Regions from separate parts of the Rahnella sp. EDr1-12 genome, predicted to be linked through region 1. Evidence: predicted binding sites of a transcription regulator. Region 1 holds the regulator's gene; each other region holds the start of a gene.
The links. Region 1 encodes PurR, which represses purine synthesis genes. Its sites were predicted from a motif close to CANGCAAACGTTTGCNTG; they were not measured.
Positions count from the first base shown of each region.

Region 1 (4,941 bases):
GTTGCGCAATAAATGCGGAAACCATCAGACTGGCAATAAAACATAGCCCTAACTGAAGGGTATTCTGCAACGCGGCGGCTTTGCCTGTATTAGCAGGAAATGGCATTAATGCATTTGCGACGACAATTGGATAGATTGCACCATTCACCAAAGCCATCAAACAGAACGGAATCAGCAGACTCACCAAACCGGCATCGGTGAACATCGCAATAACAAACAGCCAGACAACGCTCAGGCAATAACCTGCTAATAAAAATGGCAGAATTTTGTTGCCATCCATTTTGCTGATCATTAACCGGCAACCAAAACCCCCCAGCAGGAACGCGATTGTCTGCGGTACGTAGCTCAGGCCAATAACCGCCGGTGTGTAACCCATATCACTCAAAATGAACGGTGAACCGGTCAGCCATGCGAAAAAACCCGCAGAGCAGGCGGCGTAAATCATCACATTACCTGTGTAAATACGGGAAGTGAGCAAAGTACCAAAACCGGCTTTATTTTCGGGCGGATGTTCTGCGTGCTTTTTATCACGCAAGGTCAACGTGGTGATAAGGAGGATCACCGTAACCCCCGTCAGCAGAGCGAAAATCGCTTCCCAGTCAAAGTGATTCAGTACCCATGCGCCGAGCAGCGGTGCCAGAGCCGGCGAGAGTGCGACCAGCGGCATGATGCTGGCGAAGGTTTTTTTCGCCACATCCGGGGAGAAACGGTCAACGACGATCGCCTGCCATGTGACTGCGGCGGCACACACACCAACGGCCTGTAAGAAACGCAGCGCCAGCAGCGCACGCACATTTTCCACCCACAAAATACCCAGACAGCCAATGGCAAACAGCGTCAGGCCGATAATCAGCACCGGTTTACGGCCAATGCGGTCGGAGAGAGGGCCCCAGAGCAGTTGCCCGATCGCGAAACCGCCGAGGAAAATACTCAGGCTGGCGCTGATCATGCCCGGACTGGTCATCAGGCTGATTTGCATCGCGCTGAAGGCGGGAAGATACATATCTGTGGCTAAAAAGCCGAGCATGCTCAATCCGGCGAGATAGAGCATAAATCCAAAGGAGGGTTTCATTTTTGTCTCGTTAATTTATGTATTGCAGATGATGTGATGCAGAAAACAGTTGGGATGCAGAGTTTAACGCTTTGATAACAGTCTTGTGAAACGCTAATATTTGCAATCTGCTGTGAAAAATATTGAAGGCTAAGTGATGTGGTCAGAATACGCCCTTGAAGTAGTTGATGCGGTAGCACGTACCGGTAGTTTCAGCGCAGCAGCGCAGGATCTTCACCGTGTGCCTTCTGCCATCAGCTATACCGTTCGTCAGCTGGAGAACTGGCTGGCTGTTCCTTTGTTTGAACGGCGTCACCGTGACGTGGTGCTGACGCCTGCCGGAAAAGTTTTCGTTGATGAAGCACGGATTCTGACAAAAAAAATGATAGCTACGCGTCGGCAGTGCCAGCAGGTTGCAAACGGCTGGCGTGGCGAGTTGCGGGTGGCGGTAGACCGAATTGTGAAACCCGCCAGAACGCGGCGGCTGGTGCTCGATTTCTACCGTCATTTCCCCGATACGGAACTTATCATTCATTCCGAAGTATTTAACGGCGTCTGGGATGCGCTGGTCGATGGCCGCGCAGACGTGGCAATTGGCGCGACGCGGGCGGTGCCGGTGGGCGGGCGTTTCAGTTTTCGCGATATGGGTTTTATGGACTGGCACTGTGTCGTCAGCCCTCAGCATCCGCTTGCGCAACTTTCCGGCGCACTGAACGATGACCAACTGCGGCCTTATCCGGCGCTGTGTCTGGAGGATACTTCGCGCACCTTACCCAAGCGTGATACCTGGACGCTGGATAATCAGCGGCGCCTGGTCGTGCCTGACTGGACTTGTGCGCTGGAATGTCTGAGCGAAGGTTTATGCGTAGGGATGATGCCGGTTCATCGCGTGAGTCATCAGATTGAACAGCAAAAATTACAGGTTCTGGCGCTGGAGAATACGTTCCCTGACAGCCCGTGTTGCCTGACGTGGGATCAGAGTAATTCCTCTCCTTCGCTGGCCTGGCTGCTGGAATACATGGGCGATACAGAAACGATGAATCAGGAATGGTTACGGGATTAGAAAAAAAACATCCACCTCTATGTGAGGCGGATGTTGGCTGGTGTGATAAATGTTTGGTCAGAACGTAACTCTTACCCCCGCATTGGCCTGCCAGGAGTTAATACCCTCATCGTCGCTGCTTAAACGCTGCTGATACCGGAAGCCAGTATTGATCGGGACGAGAAAAAACGCCTGCACAGGCAGGCGTCAGATTTTTGTTAACGGCGATAATCGCGGAAAGGGCCGTCGGCTACTGACCGGCGCTCGACCAGTTTGGGATGGACCTCAATGGTCTGTGATTCTTCGCGTTTGCTGATAATTCTGTCCAGCAGCATGGTAAACGCCATTTCGCCCAGACGCTCTTTCGGCTGATGCACAGTGGTTAATGCCGGAGAGAAGTAACGCGCATTTCGCACATTGTCATATCCGATCACCGAAATATCCTGCGGTACGCGTAAACCGAGCTCATCTGCCGCACAGATAGCCCCCATCGCCATCACATCACCGCCACAGAAAACAGCGGTAGGGCGCTGTTTCTGCATCAGGATTTTGTGCATCGCCTGATAACCCGATTCCGGTTCGAAATCACCCTGAACCACCCACTCTTCGCGCAGAGGAATGTTGGCTTCGTTCAGCGCCTTGACGAAACCCTGGAAACGACCGCCACCGGTATTACGCGCCAGTTGCCCTGGGATCACGCCAATATCACGATGCCCGCGTTCAATCAGATAACGACCGGCCATATAACCGCCTTCAAAGGCGTTATCGATAATGCTGTCAGTGAAGTTTTTGCGCGCCTCGCCCCAGTCCATGACGACCATCGGAATGGAGCGGTATTCTTCCAGCATATTCAGCAGTTCATCCGGATATTCCGCGCACATTACCAGCAAGCCGTCGACGCGTTTTTGCGCCAGCATTTGCAGATAGGCCTGTTGTTTCTCCAGATTATTATGCGAGTTACACAAAATCAGCGTGTAGCCTTTGGAGAAACAGCTGTTTTCAACGGCTTCAATGACTTCGGCAAAGTAGGGCGCTTCACTTGAGGTCGCCAGCAGGCCAATGGTTTTGGTGTTATTGACCTTAAGGCTGCGCGCAACGGCGCTTGGCGAGTAGTGAAGCTCTTTAATAGCCAGCAGAACCGCGGTTTTGGTGTCTTCGGCGACGAAACGTGTTTTATTGATGACGTGCGACACGGTTGTGGTGGAAACGCCAGCGCGCTTAGCGACATCTTTAATCGTTGCCATGTAAACAATGACTCCTGAACTCACGTGTTTCAGCACGTTAGCATTATGTTAATCGTTTGCTTGCGTGGATTTCACTGCGGACTTTTAAAAAGGCAGTGAAATCGTTGGGTGGATTCGTCAGAGTGAGGCGCAAAACGCTCTCGGGTGAAATCGACCGGCACACAGGCGTGGTAACCGACAATTTTCTCTTATAATGCAGCAAAGTGGAAGTGTTATTGTGGAATATCGCGCATGAATCAACGCGGGATTTTAGCGATGAAGTATGAGAAAATGCGTTGGCACACATTTTATGTGGCTTAATGAAACGCCACAATTGATCCGTAAGGGGGTTTTATGGACAGTAATCTGAAATTGTCGTTGATTACCACCGTTTGCGCGTTGCTTATGATTATCGCTTTCAGCTTCACCGCAGTGATGAACTAAAAGCTCTGTCATCGGGCAACAAAAAGGGCGAACCCTGATACAGGGATCGCCCTTTTCAATTTTGCACACTGACCTTTTCGCCGACATTCTTCCCTGCACAAACGCTTCGTTAAATGCTATTCAGTGATGATTAGCGGAACTTCAAATTTAACGAACTGCTTATTATCGGATCGTTTTCGGGGTCATTACCCGACGTGCACCTACATAATGATCTTGCCAGTAATCGTCGCCCAGTGAGGTAATTTTGATGTCTTCACCGGTACGCGGAGACTGAATAAACTTGCCGTTACCTACGTATACCCCGACATGGTCCGCGGCACCACGGTTATTAATTCTAAAGAAGACCAGATCGCCGGACTCCAGTTCACCGCGTTTCACCGGTGCGGCATCGCGCAGGTGGTACATCTCGTTGGCAGTGCGTGGCATTTTGATACGAATCAGATCTTTATACGCGTAATACACTAAACCACTGCAATCGAAACCGGTATTGGGGGAGGTTCCACCCCAGCGATAAGGTTTGCCGACCTGGTGCATCAGCTTGGTCATCGCCGTTTGCTGAGCATGCTGATAACGTTTCTTGTGGGTTGCGCTTAACGTAATGGGCTTGCTGTCTTCTTCGGCTAATTTCTTGCCTTTTCGGTGTCGGCCATACGCTTCTTTCTTGCTGGTCTTTACAGTGGCGTTTTTCGCCAAAGCCCGGGTTTTACTTTTCTTATCTGCTTTGGTTTCAGCTCTGGTGGTTTTGAGTGATTTTTCTTTCTTACTCTCGGCCTTACTTTCAGCTCGCGTCGTTTTCACTGTTTTGACAGAAGAGGCCTTTCGCGTCACCAGTTCGGTGCTTTTGACTCTCTTCCTGGCATTTTTTTCCTGACTCTGTTGTTCTTTCACCGGTGCCACTTTGGTTTTTTTAGTGGTTTTCGCTGCAACCGTTTTTCGCTTTCGACGTTCCTCAGGGGCAACCTGATTAACATGACTCTTTCGCTGATCGGCAGAAACACGACTCTGCGGTGACGCATGAGCAATATTCAGAAACAGCTGGGTAAAGAGCAGCACAAAAAGCGTGAACAGTAAGCGCATAGCTTCGTTACCATAGGTGGTTAGGTTAAACATCAGAGATGTCAGAGTATTGCCTAAAAGAACCAGACAAAACAGCACGAATTGCATCGATTCTAGATCATATT
Region 1 is NZ_JBLZNY010000001.1:529,231-534,171, reverse strand. It holds gene punC (purine nucleoside transporter PunC) at 1-1,072, opposite strand, end outside; gene punR (DNA-binding transcriptional activator PunR) at 1,209-2,114, shown strand; gene purR (HTH-type transcriptional repressor PurR) at 2,312-3,337, opposite strand; gene ACO0U8_RS02335 (YnhF family membrane protein) at 3,671-3,760, shown strand; gene ACO0U8_RS02330 (C40 family peptidase) at 3,923-4,837, opposite strand.

Region 2 (4,941 bases), 150 kb from region 1:
CCGGTAATCGATCCGCCAGGGAAGCAGGCGCGCAGCAGGGCGCTGGCGTGGCAGTCGTCCGGTAACTGCGCGGTGATGGTGCTGACCAGATGATGAACAGCCGGGAAAGGCTCGACCACAAACAGTTCGGGAACCCGCACGGTGCCGGGCGTGGCTACGCGACCAATGTCATTACGCAGTAAATCGACGATCATCAGATTTTCGGCCCGATCTTTTTCCGACGCGGCCAGACGTTCAGCCTGACGGGCATCTTCCAGCGGATCTTCACAGCGCGGCAACGTGCCTTTGATAGGGCGGGTCTGGATCTGCTTATTCCTCAGCCAGATAAAGCGTTCCGGCGAAAGGCTGAGCACGGCGTTTTCCGGCAAGCGCAGAAATGCCGAGAACGGCGCGCGGTTGGCCTGATTCAGCCGCAGGAAAGCCTGCCATTCATCTCCCTGATAATCTGTGGAAAAACGCTGCGCCAGATTGATCTGATAACAGTCACCGCTGTGAATATATTCCTGAATCTGGCGGAATTTCTCGCCATATTCCCCGCGGCTCATGTTCGCCTGCCAGGGTGCATTCAGGCGAAAAGACGCGGTATTTACCGGCTGCGCATGCGCTTCGAGCCAGCGCAGACGTGCCTGCACATCGCCATGACAGACCAGCGTCAGACGCTGTAAATGATGATCGGCGATCAGCGCCCAGTCATAAATGCCGACGGCCATGTCCGGCAGATGAATATCGCGCCGGGCGATATCCGGCAGTGTCTCGACACGACGGCCTAAATCATAGCCAAACAGACCCAGCGCGCCGCCCTGAAAAGGAAAATCATCCGCGCTGGTTGCCTGTAATCCGCTGGCCGAAAGCTGCTCTTCCAGCAGGGTGAACGGATCATCTTCCCGCGATACCACGCTGCCGTTTTGCTCAACCAGGGTGACGTTGCCGCGCGTGGTCAGCGTTATCTGCGGATCCGCCACCAGAATGTCGAAGCGGTTATGCTGATGCTGTGCGGCACCCGAGTGCAGCAACATGGCCCAGGGCAACGCAGAAAGTGGCGCGAACAGCGTCAGCAAGGCATCTGGCTGATAGGGCAACGAATGATGAACAACGGAGTGAGCGGGTTGCATGGCGGGTTTCAGTTTCTCTGGCGCGATAAATGATGTAACAGACCTGTGATCCTAACATAGATCAGGCCACCGGAAACCAGCGCAGGCGATTTGCGTGAATAAGGCGTATACTGTTCAACCCCGCAGCCTGCGGGTGTTGTTTCTCTCTTGCCTCATCCAACACGTACAACAGGAATTTCCTATGCTGACAGGTATGCCTTCACTTTCACATAACGAACAAGAACAGGCCGCCGATCGTATCCGCCAGTTAATGGAAAACGGCATGAGCAGCGGCGAAGCCATTGCCACCGTTGCGGCAGAAATCCGTGAAACGCATAAAGGCGATCGCGTGACCGTCATTTTTGATGACGAAGACGAATAACATTCGAACCTGAGACGCTTATAAGAGCCGATCTCGTGATGACAAAAAAGCCGGACCCTTTACAGGTGTCCGGCTTTTTTTCGTGATGAACTGACTGAGATTAGCCTTTCACACTCACGGCGGCGGCGGCCAGCTTCGCCTGCTCGACGGCATCTTCCACATTTTCGGCAATGGCCAGCGCCACACCCAGACGGCGTTTACCGCTGATTTCCGGTTTGCCGAACAGGCGGATCTGATTGTATCCGGTCAGTGCATTTTCCAGACCGCTGAAAGTCACGTTGTTACTGGTCAGTTCAGGCAGGATCACGGCAGAGGCGGAAGGGCCGAACTGGCGGATATTACCTACCGGCAGGCCGAGGAAGGCGCGAACGTGCAGGGCAAACTCAGAGAGATCCTGAGAAATCAGCGTTACCATGCCGGTATCGTGCGGGCGCGGTGACACTTCGCTGAAGACCACGTCGTCGCCGCACACAAACAGTTCGACGCCAAACAGGCCTTTGCCGCCCAGAGCTTTCACCACTTTTTCGGCGATGTCTTTCGCGCGCTGTAACGCCAGTTCGGTCATCTGCTGCGGCTGCCAGGATTCACGGTAATCACCGTCTTCCTGACGATGGCCGATCGGCGCGCAGAAGTGGATGCCGTCAACGGCGCTGATGGTCAGCAGCGTGATTTCGAAATCAAATTTTACCAGCCCTTCAACAATCACGCGCCCGCCGCCAGCACGGCCGCCTTGCTGCGCATAATCCCATGCGGTTTGCAGCTGGTCTGCGCCACGGATCAGGCTCTGGCCTTTACCGGAGGAGCTCATCACCGGTTTGATGATGCACGGGTAACCGATTGCGTCTACCGCCTGGCGGAAAGACGCTTCATCATTAGCAAACTGGTAGCTCGACGTTGGCAATTGCAGCGTCTCTGCGGCCAGGCGACGAATACCCTCGCGATTCATGGTCAGGCGCGTCGCTTCAGCGCAAGGTACGACGTTGTGACCCTGTTTTTCCAGTTCAACCAGCATGCTGGTGGCGATAGCTTCGATTTCCGGCACGATGAAATCAGGGCGTTCGCTTTCAATCACCTGTTTCAGGGCGTCGCCGTCCAGCATATTAATGACATGGCTGCGGTGAGCGACCTGCATCGCCGGTGCATCAGCGTAACGATCGACGGCGATCACTTCCAGGCCAAGACGCTGGCATTCGATCGCCACTTCTTTACCGAGTTCGCCAGAGCCTAACAACATGACGCGGGTGGCGCCGGTGCGCAGTGCAGTACCAATGGTTAACATAGCTTCGTACCCAGATCTGTGATGAAGAAAAATGAGAATTTCGGCGCGCAGTATATCTGAATTTATGCCATACGAAAACGATTGCGCAGCATCTTAAACGATTTCAGCGACGCAATCCGGCCAGGGCATCTGCGGATTTTTTCAGTCCGTTTTCTGCCGTTTAAGGCAGTCGGCGGGCGTCTCTGTTATCATTTGGCCAAACCATGGCGCCAGACCTTCTGCCGCTGCCCCGATTTTTGCCTCACATAAAGAGTTATCGCCTTGAGCACGCATTCCTTTTCAGCCCTGACATTGCCCGCTGAGCAACTTTCTAACCTGACCGAACTGGGTTATGCCGAAATGACCCCGATTCAGGCCGCTTCTCTGCCTGCCATCCTGCAAGGTCAGGACGTCCTGGCGAAAGCCAAAACCGGCAGCGGTAAAACGGCAGCCTTCGGTATCGGCCTGCTGAACAGCATCACCGTGGCACAGTTCTACGCGCAGGCGCTGGTGCTGTGTCCGACCCGTGAACTGGCGGATCAGGTCAGTAAAGAGTTACGTCGTCTGGCGCGATTCACCCAGAACATCAAAATCCTGACCCTGTGCGGCGGCCAGTCCATCGGGCCACAGCTGGAATCTCTGGTTCGTCAGCCACACATTGTTGTGGGCACGCCGGGCCGCATTCAGGAACATTTGCGTAAAGGCACCCTGAAACTGGATCAGCTGAAAGTGCTGGTGCTGGACGAAGCAGATCGCATGCTGGATATGGGCTTTAGCGAAGATATCGAAGATGTGGTCAGCTATACACCGCCAGCCCGTCAGACTCTGTTGTTCTCCGCGACCTATCCGGATGGCATCGAGCGCATCAGCTCTAAATTCCAGCGTCAGCCGCTGAAAGTCGAAATTGAAGGCGAGGAAGATGTTGCTGATATCAAGCAGGTCTTCATCGAAGCCGATAAACATCAGCGTTTGTCCCTGCTGGCGGCGGTGCTGTATCAGCATCAGCCGACGTCGTGTGTGGTGTTCTGTAATACCAAACGCGACTGCCAGGACGTGTGTGATGCACTTTCCGGTAAAGGCATCAGCGCACTGGCGCTGAACGGCGATCTGGAACAGCGCGACCGTGACCGCGTGCTGGTGCGTTTCTCTAACGGCAGTTGCCGCGTACTGGTGGCGACTGACGTGGCTGCGCGCGGGCTGGACATCAAAGATCTCGGTCTGGTCATCAACTACGAACTCTCTTTCGATCCTGAAGTGCACATTCACCGCGTCGGTCGTACAGGCCGTGCAGGCACCAGCGGTCTGGCGGTCAGTCTGGTGACGCCACAGGAAATGGTGCGGGTGCACGCGCTGGAAGATTATACCCGTCAGACCTTTACCTGGCAGCCCGCAGCGCAGGCGCTGGCAGCGACACCGGTGGCGCTCGATCCTGAGATGGCGACGCTGTGCATTGACGGGGGGCGTAAAGCCAAAATTCGTCCCGGCGATATCCTCGGTGCTCTGACCGGTGAAGCGGGTCTGACGGCTGCGGAAGTGGGTAAAATCGATATGTTCCCGATCCACGCGTACGTGGCTATCCGTCAGAAAAGCGCCAAAAAAGCGTTACAGCGTTTGCAGGAAGGCAAGATCAAAGGCAAAAACTGTAAGGCTATTATCTTGCGTTAACGGATTTTCATCCCGCTTTTGCGTTGCAGGTCTTATTGTTAATGTTGTGTTATTACCTTGTTGAGGATTATATTATCTGACGCAAGCGATGACCTTGTCAGTTGTAGGGATATGGATCCTGCAAGGTCAGTGATAACGATCGACAAAAAGCGGGAAGACGCACAATGAAAAAGATGATCACAGGCGTGGTAATAGCGTTAGCAGGAATGAGCGGGATGAGTCAGATGGCGCAGGCCGCTGAACCTGAAGTCAGAACGGCGACGGTCGCACCTTGTTCCACCGCCAGCAAAGATGAGATTGCAGCGCTGGTTAAACGTGATTTCCTGCAAAACCGTATTCCGCGCTGGGATGCCGATAAGAAAACCCTCGGGACTTCCACACCGGTGGCGTGGGTCGTTCCGGACAGCATCAGCGGCGATAATGCCCGTTGGGAGATCCCGCTGAAAGTTCGTGGCGATCATACCGACAAAACCTATCAGGTGACGCTCAACTGTCAGCTTGGCGAAATCAGCTACAGCGCACCCGTTTAAGCATTTCCTGCGTCC
Region 2 is NZ_JBLZNY010000001.1:675,265-680,205, reverse strand. It holds gene pabB (aminodeoxychorismate synthase component 1) at 1-1,112, opposite strand, end outside; gene ACO0U8_RS03115 (YoaH family protein) at 1,294-1,473, shown strand; gene purT (formate-dependent phosphoribosylglycinamide formyltransferase) at 1,574-2,752, opposite strand; gene dbpA (ATP-dependent RNA helicase DbpA) at 3,014-4,396, shown strand; gene yebF (protein YebF) at 4,561-4,926, shown strand.
Region 2: purT (formate-dependent phosphoribosylglycinamide formyltransferase) is a predicted target of PurR. The motif match lies at 2,823-2,840, and genes of this name have one in related genera.

Region 3 (4,941 bases), 620 kb from region 1:
CTGTGCCGGCGTATTCAGAAGCACCTCAACCAAAGCGGTATGAAGACCGCAGATGTTGTCTCGTCAATAAAAAGGAACGACCGAATTCTAGCAAGGATCCGCAACGAAATGAACTCTGCCGAGTGCAACCGCTTGTGATCCGAGCACCTGACCGGGAAGCGCTGCGCCCGCCGGTCAGGTGTTTCGTGAAAATACCGCCATCAGACAGGCGGATTTTCCCGCTCGTCTTCAATATCAATGATCTTTTCTTCGCCACGGAAGATCTCAATCACCTTAAACAGCAGGCTGAGGAAGATGCCAACGATGGTCGCCAGCGCCATGCCTTTCAGCTCCGCCGCGCCGATGTGGATCTTAGCCCCGCTGACGCCGATGATCAGGATCACCGCCGTCAGGATCAGGTTCTGCGCTTTGTTGTAATCGACCTTTGATTCGATCAGTACGCGGATACCCGATGCACCGATCACGCCGTACAACAACAACGACACGCCGCCCATCACCGGAACCGGCACCGCCTGAATGGCCGCCGCTAATTTACCGATGCACGACAGCAGGATCGCCAGTATTGCCGCGCCGCCGATGACCCAGGTGCTGTAGACCTTGGTGATCGCCATGACGCCGATATTTTCGCCGTAGGTGGTATTGGGCGTGGAACCGAAGAAACCAGACAGCACCGTCGACAGGCCGTTCGCCAGCATTGAACGGTGCAGGCCGGGGTCACGCAGCAAATCTTTTTTGACGATGTTTGCCGTCACGACCAGATGCCCGACGTGCTCTGCAATCACCACCAGCGCCGCCGGCAGGATGGTCAGGATGGCCACCCATTCAAAACGTGGAGTGTAGAAGGTCGGCAGTGCAAACCAGTGCGCACTGGCAATCGCAGAAACATCTACCACGCCCATAAAGAAGGAGAGCGCGTAACCGACCAGCACACCGATCAGGATCGGGATAATCGCCAGAAAACCACGGAATAACACCGAACCCAAAATGGTCACCGACAGCGTCACCACTGAAATGGTCACGGCGGTGGAATCCACCGGCGCGCCATCAGCAGGCAGCAGCCCGGCCATGTTCGCCGCCACACCGGCCAGCTCCAGACCGATGACGGCAACGATTGCGCCCATCGCCGCCGGAGGGAACATCACGTTGATCCAGCCAATGCCCGCTTTCTTCACAATCAGCGCCACCAGGCAGAACAACAGCCCGCAGGCGATGAACCCGCCGAGCGCCACTTCATAACCCATCGGCAGCAGTAACAGCACCGGTGAGATAAAGGCAAAACTCGAACCGAGATAAGCCGGTATTTTCCCTTTACAGACAAACAGATACAGCAAAGTCCCTATGCCATTGAACAGCAGCACCGTCGCCGGATTGATTTTGAACAGAATCGGCACCAGAACGGTGGCACCAAACATGGCAAAAAGATGCTGGAAACTCAGGGGAATCGTCTGCAATAACGGCGGACGTTCACTTACCCCGATGACACGACGGGTCATGGATTGATCCTCTGTAAAAAATGGCGGGTAAAAAAATCTCAAAAAAAAGCCGACTGCTTAGTCGGCTTATTGCTTGCTGCTTATTTCGTACCAAATATCTTATCGCCCGCATCACCGAGTCCCGGGATGATGTAGCCTTTTTCATTCAGCCCCTGATCAATCGAGGCGGTGTACAACTCAACGTCAGGGTGCGCAGCTTCCAGCGCGGCAATCCCTTCCGGTGCAGCCACCAGTACCAGCACTTTAATGCTCTGGCAGCCGGCTTTTTTCAGCAGGTCGATGGTGGCAATCATAGAACCACCGGTCGCCAGCATCGGGTCAACAACCAGCGCCAGACGTTCTTCGATATTAGAAACCAGTTTCTGGAAATACGGCACAGGCTTGAGGGTTTCTTCATCACGGTACACGCCAACCACGCTGATGCGTGCGCTCGGTACGTGCTCCAGTACGCCTTCCATCATGCCCAGACCGGCACGCAGGATAGGCACAACGGTGATTTTCTTACCTTTGATCTGATCGATTTCGACCGGGCCATTCCAGCCTTCAATCGTCACTTTTTCAGTTTCTAAATCGGCAGTCGCTTCATACGTCAGCAGACTTCCCACCTCAGAAGCCAGTTCGCGAAAACGTTTCGTGCTGATGTCGTTCTCACGCATCAGGCCCAGCTTGTGTTTCACCAGCGGGTGTTTCACCTCGACGATCTTCATTTTTTATTCTCCTAAGGTGGTTGAGCTGCAAAAAAAAATCGCGAGATTATAACGCCATTTTTTTTCAACGCCATAGCTTATAGCCTGATCTGGATCATCAGGAGCCCCGATAGAGTATAGACAGCCTAAAAATCATCATCGAATAAGGCGCTCGCAAACGTTTGCCTGCGCTGTTAGAATTGCCCCGCTTTATTCTTCAACCACCAACCCAAACCGCCGTGGGGACTTCGCAGTGACCGACAAAACCTCTCTCAGCTATAAAGACGCAGGCGTAGATATCGATGCCGGTAACGCATTGGTAGATCGCATTAAAGGTGTAGTAAAACAGACTCGCCGCCCGGAAGTGATGGGTGGACTGGGCGGTTTTGGTGCTCTCTGCGCGCTGCCGCAAAAATACCGTGAACCCGTTCTGGTTTCGGGCACCGACGGCGTTGGCACCAAGCTGCGTCTGGCGATGGATTTGAAACGCCACGATACTATCGGTATCGATCTGGTCGCGATGTGCGTCAACGATTTAATCGTTCAGGGTGCTGAACCGCTGTTCTTCCTCGACTATTATGCCACCGGCAAACTGGACGTCGATATCGCCGCCAGTGTGATCACCGGGATCGCCGAAGGCTGTAAGCAATCGGGCTGTGCGTTAGTCGGTGGTGAAACCGCTGAAATGCCGGGCATGTATCACGGCGAAGATTATGACGTCGCAGGTTTCTGTGTCGGCGTGGTGGAAAAATCAGAAATTATCGACGGCAGCAAAGTGGCTGACGGCGACGTGCTTATCGGTCTTGCCGCCAGTGGCCCGCACTCCAACGGCTATTCTCTGGTGCGCAAAATTCTGGAAGTCAGCAACACCAATCCGGAAACCACCGATCTGGCAGGCAAACCGCTGGCCGATCACCTGCTGGCACCGACCAAAATCTACGTGAAATCGATCCTTAATCTGATCGAAAACGTGGATGTTCACGGCATCGTTCACCTGACCGGTGGCGGCTTCTGGGAAAATATTCCCCGCGTTTTGCCGGACAATACGCAGGTCATTATCAACGAATCCAGCTGGGAATGGCCGGACGTCTTCACCTGGTTGCAAACCACCGGTAACGTCAGCCGTCATGAAATGTACCGCACCTTTAACTGTGGCGTGGGCATGGTCGTGGCACTTCCGGCAGAGCTTGCCGACCAGGCGATTGCTTTACTGAATGACAATGGTGAAAAAGCGTGGAAAATTGGCTATGTTAAGGCCTCTGATTCCGCTGAACGCGTGATCATTGAATAATCAGGTAAATCAACTGACTGAAGACAGGTACTGATATGAAAAGGATTGTGGTTCTGGTATCGGGCGAAGGGAGCAATCTCCAGGCTCTGATAGATGCCTGCCAGCAGGGACGAATTAACGCGCAGATCAGCGCTGTCTTCAGTAATAAATCCGCCGCTTACGGTCTGGAGCGCGCGCGACTGGCAGACATTCCGGCACAGGCTCTGGATGTTAAAGCCTACGAAGACCGCGCGGCATTTGATATCGCGCTTGCCGATGCCATCGAGGCTTATCAGCCCGATCTGGTGGTGCTGGCGGGGTATATGCGTATTCTTACCGCGGATTTCGTCCAGCGTTTCGCCGGGCGCATGATCAACATCCACCCTTCCCTGCTGCCGAAATATCCCGGTTTACACACTCACCGTCAGGCGATTGACAATCAGGATGATGAGCACGGTACGTCCGTGCATTTCGTGACAGAGCAGCTCGACGGTGGCCCGGTTATTTTGCAAGCCAAAGTGCCGGTATTCAGTGACGACAGCGAAGACGATCTGGTGGCCCGCGTGCAAACGCAGGAACACAATATCTATCCGCTGGTGGTCAGCTGGTTCGTTGAAGGACGTTTATCCCTGAAAAACGATCAAGTTTTACTGGATGATAATCCACTCCCCGAACAGGGTTACGCGGCGGATTAATCTGCCTTATCGCGATGATTTCACCAGAAACCGGCCCAGTGCCGGTTTTTTATTTCCTGTCATTTGACACTTGTTTACAGTTTAGCCGATATAATCCCCTTCCCGGCGCACGTTTAAACGTCGTTTGTGCGCCGACCTTCGTCTGAAACTCAGTCGTTTCAGATTTCATCTTCAGGAAGGTTACCTCAGGTAAAACGGCTTTTGATTTTTTGAGGAACACCCCATGTTTAGCAATAACAGCGTCAGATTACGTCCACTGGAAAAGGACGATCTGTCGTTTGTTCATCGTCTTGATAATAACGCCAGCATTATGCGTTATTGGTTTGAAGAGCCTTATGAGGCCTTTGTCGAGCTGACCGATCTTTATAACAAGCATATTCATGACCAAAGCGAACGCCGCTTTATCATTGAATTCCAGGGCGGACCTGTCGGCCTTGTGGAGCTGGTGGAAATTAATCACATCCACCGCCGCGCGGAATTTCAGATCATCATTGACCCGCAGCATCAGGGCAAAGGTTTCGCCGGAGACGCGGTGCGTCTGGCAATGGATTACGCCTTCTCTGTGCTCAACCTCTATAAACTGTATTTAATCGTCGATAAAGAAAACCAAAAGGCGATCCATATCTACAGCAAATTAGGGTTTGAACTGGAAGGCGAATTGAAACAGGAATTCTTCGTGAACGGAGAATATCGCAGCGCCATCCGCATGTGTATTTTCCAGCCGCAATTCCTGGCGAAATATAAAACCAAACCGGTGCAGATCAAACCGGAAGCGGTGATTGGCGCAGGCGCAGTCT
Region 3 is NZ_JBLZNY010000001.1:1,151,889-1,156,829, forward strand. It holds gene hda (DnaA inactivator Hda) at 1-24, opposite strand, end outside; gene uraA (uracil permease) at 201-1,493, opposite strand; gene upp (uracil phosphoribosyltransferase) at 1,574-2,200, opposite strand; gene purM (phosphoribosylformylglycinamidine cyclo-ligase) at 2,433-3,470, shown strand; gene purN (phosphoribosylglycinamide formyltransferase) at 3,506-4,144, shown strand; gene speG (spermidine N1-acetyltransferase) at 4,368-4,941, shown strand, end outside.
Region 3: purM (phosphoribosylformylglycinamidine cyclo-ligase) is a predicted target of PurR. The motif match lies at 2,351-2,368, and genes of this name have one in related genera.

Region 4 (4,941 bases), on a different contig from region 1:
GCCTGATCCTCGACGTTGCGCATAACCCTCACGCTGCTGCCTATCTGGCCGGGCGTTTAGCTGAACAGCCACGCCATGGCGGGAAAGTACGGGCCGTCGTCGGCATGTTGTCAGATAAAGATATTGCCGGTACGCTGGCGTGTCTGTCCCCGCAGGTGGATGAATGGTATTGCGCGCCGCTTGAAGGCCCGCGCGGTGCCAGCGCTGAAGAACTGACGGCGCATCTGCCCGCGGCGCGTCAGTTTGCGGATGTGGAGTCAGCCTGGAAGCAGGCCATGCAGGAGGCGGCTCCTCAGGATATTGTGATCGTCTGCGGTTCGTTTCATACCGTCGCTCACGTAATGGATGCTTTAGATACGGGGAAAACCAGTGGCAAGTAAGTTTCAAAATCGCCTGGTCGGTACGGTCATTCTGGTGGCGCTGGGCGTCATCATTTTGCCCGGATTACTCGACGGCAAGAAAAAACATTACGAAGACGAATTTGCGTCGATCCCATTGGTGCCAAAAGCGGGTGATGTCGAGGAGCAGGATTCGGTACCGCCGGTGACGCAGTCGCTGCCTGCTCAGGCGCCTGAAGGTGCAGATCAGTCGATGCATGGCGCACCGGAATCTGACAATTCCGCGACCAACACCACGGCGGCCAATCGTGGCGCGGTGGCGCCGGGGAATACCACGGTAGAAACGCCACCGGCAACGACGCTGCCAGAGCAGAAAAAAACGGTGCAACCAACGCGTACCGAACCTGCGAAGCAGAAACCGGTTGAGCAAAAGCCAGTGGTTCAGAAGCCTAAGACGATCGAGCCTAAACCGATGGTCGAAGCACCGCCTGTCGTCAAACAGAAACCGGTTGAACAGCCTAAACCGGCAGAGCAACCGAAAGCCGCAGAACAGCCGAAGCCAGCGCAGGAAGAAAAAGCGCCAGCGGGGCAGTCGTATGTTGTGCAGCTGGGGGCGTTGAAAAATGCCGCCAAAGCCAATGAGATCGTGGCGAATCTGCGACTCTCCGGTTTCCGTGCCTACACGGTTCCGTCAACGCCGGTACAGGGGCAGATAACACGCCTCTACGTCGGGCCGGATGCCTCCAGGCAGAAGCTCGAAGCCTCGTTGCCGCAGTTGCAACAGCTCAGCGGATTAGGCGGCCAGGTTCGGGCTTACTCTGCACACTGACGTGACTCCTCCCCTTTGCCGGGGAGGGAACTGATAAAACATAAAAAATACCAGGGAGGGCACAAGCGATTTGTGCCCTTTTTCTATAAGATCCTCAGGTTGGGTTTTTATAGGGTTATGCTGCGATTGAGGTTTTTTTAATCGCTATTATTAATTTGTCTGACCGGCAGATTTCCCCTACGCAAACGTTTTCTTTTTCTGTTAGAATTCGCAGCGATTTGGATGCCGGGGTAGACGTGACTGGATTAGACACTGGAATAGTTAATGGTCTGGATTGATTACGTCATCATTGCGGTTATCGGATTTTCTGCATTAGTCAGTTTGATTCGTGGCTTTGTTCGTGAGGCTTTATCACTGGTAACCTGGGCTTGCGCCTTCTTCGTTGCCAGTCATTATTACCCTTACCTCGCCATCTACTTCACGCGTTTCGAAGATGAGTTAGTTCGAAACGGGATCGCAATTGCCATCTTGTTCATCGCGACGTTGATCGTAGGTGCAATTGTCAACTATGTGATTGGTTCGCTGGTGGAAAGAACCGGATTGTCCGGCACAGACAGGGTGTTAGGTGTGTGCTTCGGCGCGCTGCGCGGGGTGTTGATTGTCTCCGCGATGCTGTTCTTCCTGGATACTTTTACCGGCTTCTCACAAAGTGAAGACTGGAAGCAATCCCAGTTGATCCCACAGTTCAGTTATATCATCAGGTGGTTCTTTGACTACCTGCAGAGCACGTCGAGTTTCTTGCCAAAACATCTTTAGTTTTGGCAGCGCTGAAGAGGAAAAGACAACATGTGCGGTATTGTCGGTATCGCCGGTTTCATGCCGGTAAACCAGTCGATTTATGACGCGTTAACGGTGTTACAACACCGTGGGCAGGATGCCGCAGGCATCGTCACCATTGATGCCAATAATAACTTCCGTTTACGGAAAGCGAATGGCCTGGTGAAGGATGTTTTCGAAGCCCGCCATATGCAACGCTTGCAAGGCAACATGGGCATCGGCCATGTTCGCTACCCAACGGCTGGCAGTTCCAGCGCTTCAGAAGCTCAACCTTTTTACGTCAACTCTCCGTTCGGCATCACCCTGGCCCATAACGGTAACCTGACCAATGCCCATGAACTGAGAAGCAATCTGTTCGAAGGCCAGCGTCGCCATGTCAACACGACTTCAGATTCTGAAGTCCTGCTGAATATCCTGGCCAGCGAGCTGGATCGTTTCCAGCATTATCCGCTCGAAGCTGACAACATTTTCGCTGCCGTGTCGGCGGTGAACCTGAAAATCCGTGGTGCTTATGCCTGCGTGGCGATGATCATCGGCCACGGCATGTTAGCTTTCCGTGACCCGCACGGCATCCGCCCGCTGGTGATCGGCAAACGTACGCTGGAAGATGGCCGCAATGAGTACATGGTGGCGTCTGAGAGCGTGGCGTTAGATACACTCGGCTTTGAGTTCCTGCGTGATGTGGCGCCGGGCGAAGCGGTGTACATCACCGAAAAAGGCCAGCTGTTCACCCGCATGTGTGCTGAGAATCCGCAGTACAATCCGTGCCTGTTCGAGTACGTCTATTTCGCACGTCCTGACTCGTTCATTGACAAAATTTCCGTCTACAGCGCCCGTGTTCGTATGGGTGAAAAGCTGGGCGCGAAGATTGCCCGTGAATGGGAAGATCTGGATATCGACGTGGTGATCCCTATCCCGGAAACCTCATGTGATATCGCGCTGGAAATCGCGCGCATCCTGGATAAACCGTACCGTCAGGGTTTTGTTAAAAACCGTTATGTTGGCCGTACATTTATCATGCCGGGTCAGCAGGAACGTCGTAAATCTGTGCGTCGCAAACTTAATGCTAACCGCGCTGAGTTTCGTGATAAGAACGTGTTGCTGGTGGATGACTCCATCGTGCGCGGCACCACGTCCCAGCAAATCGTTGAGATGGCGCGTGAAGCGGGGGCGAGACGTGTGTATCTGGCTTCAGCGGCACCGGAAATTCGTTTCCCGAACGTCTACGGCATCGATATGCCAAGTGCTAACGAACTGATTGCGCATGGCCGCGAAGTCAGCGAAATCAACCAAATCATCGGTGCCGATGCCTTGATCTTCCAGGACCTGAGCGATTTGATCGCCGCAGTGAAAGAAGACAACAGCGATATCGAGAAATTTGAGTGTTCAGTATTCGACGGTATTTACGTCACGAAAGACGTTGACCAGAATTACCTGGAATACCTCGAAGCCCTGCGCAACGACGACGCTCAGGCGTTACGTGGTCAGCAGGAAGCTGAAAACCTCGAGATGCACAACGAAGGCTGATAAGCGCGTTGTTGCCATCATATAAAGCGCGCCCCTCCTGCGAACACACAGGTCGGGCGCGTTTTTTTATGCCTGAATGTATGTCAGTATTAGCACCGTCCGGCTTCATTCTTCTAAGGCAGTGTTCATGAAACGACTTATTGTCGGTATTTCAGGCGCCAGCGGCGCAATTTACGGTGTCCGGCTGTTGCAGGTGTTAAAAAGCGTACCGGATGTCGAAACCCATCTGGTGATGAGTAATGCCGCACGGCAGACGCTGACTCTGGAAACCGATCTGACGCTGCGCGACGTGCAGGCCATGGCCGATGTGGTTCATGATTCCCGCGATATCGCCGCCAGTATTTCTTCCGGATCCTTTAAAACTGCCGGAATGGTGATTTTACCCTGTTCGATCAAAACCTTGTCCGGCATCGTGAACAGCTATACCGACGGATTACTGACCCGCGCGGCAGATGTGGTGCTTAAAGAAAGCCGCCGCCTGGTGCTCTGTGTCCGCGAAACGCCGCTGCATCTTGGCCACCTGCGCCTGATGACTCAGGCCGCTGAGCTCGGAGCCATCATCATGCCGCCGGTTCCGGCGTTCTATCATCGCCCGGCATCGGTGGAAGATATCATCGATCAGACCGTTAACCGCGTCATCGATCAGTTCGATATTGAGCTGCCGGAAGACCTGTTTGTTCGATGGCAGGGCAGCCACTGAGATTTCCCCCCCCTGTACGCACTTATTTCTAGCATTTCACTAACAATGCACCAACGCTGATCACAATTTGATTCATTCTGGTGCATTGTTAACGAGCGCTTACGCTATCCTTTCCTCAGACCTCTGAATACTTTCATATTCCTGATGATTTTTTGACCGGTTTTCACTCTCTTAACGGGGAAATTGCCCTCGCTAAGAAACGGCACGAAACGTGCATGAGAGAATCTGGCAAAAAAGCCATTTGCATCGTTCAGCAAACTATAAAAAGACGTTCATTCACGCACACGCAACCACAACAGATGAATAATCACTGAGGCTAATGTATGAAAAAGTTGTTCAAGGTTCTTCCGCTGGTTTTGGTCTTAGCCAGCGCAGGTAGTGCGTTCGCTGCCGCACCTAAAGCAATTAATATCGGTACTGATCCGACGTATGCCCCATTTGAATCAAAGGATTCCAGCGGCAAGCTGGTAGGTTTTGATATCGATCTCGCTAATGAAATGTGTAAACGCGCTGCAATTAAATGCACGTATGTCGAAAGTGATTTCGACGCACTGATCCCTTCCCTGAAAGCCAAAAAAATTGATGCGATCATTTCCTCATTGTCCATCACTGAAAAACGCCAGCAGGAAATTGATTTCACTGAGAAATTGTACGCCGCCAACGCCCGTCTGATCGCGCCTAAAGGCTCTAAAGTTCTGCCTGAACTGGACGCGCTGAAAGGCAAAAACGTCGGTGTATTGCAGGGTTCCACACAGGAAGCCTATGCCAAC
Region 4 is NZ_JBLZNY010000002.1:604,918-609,858, reverse strand. It holds gene folC (bifunctional tetrahydrofolate synthase/dihydrofolate synthase) at 1-380, shown strand, start outside; gene dedD (cell division protein DedD) at 370-1,167, shown strand; gene cvpA (colicin V production protein) at 1,432-1,923, shown strand; gene purF (amidophosphoribosyltransferase) at 1,954-3,471, shown strand; gene ACO0U8_RS12075 (UbiX family flavin prenyltransferase) at 3,599-4,171, shown strand; gene argT (lysine/arginine/ornithine ABC transporter substrate-binding protein ArgT) at 4,495-4,941, shown strand, end outside.
Region 4: cvpA (colicin V production protein) is a predicted target of PurR. The motif match lies at 1,346-1,363, and genes of this name have one in related genera.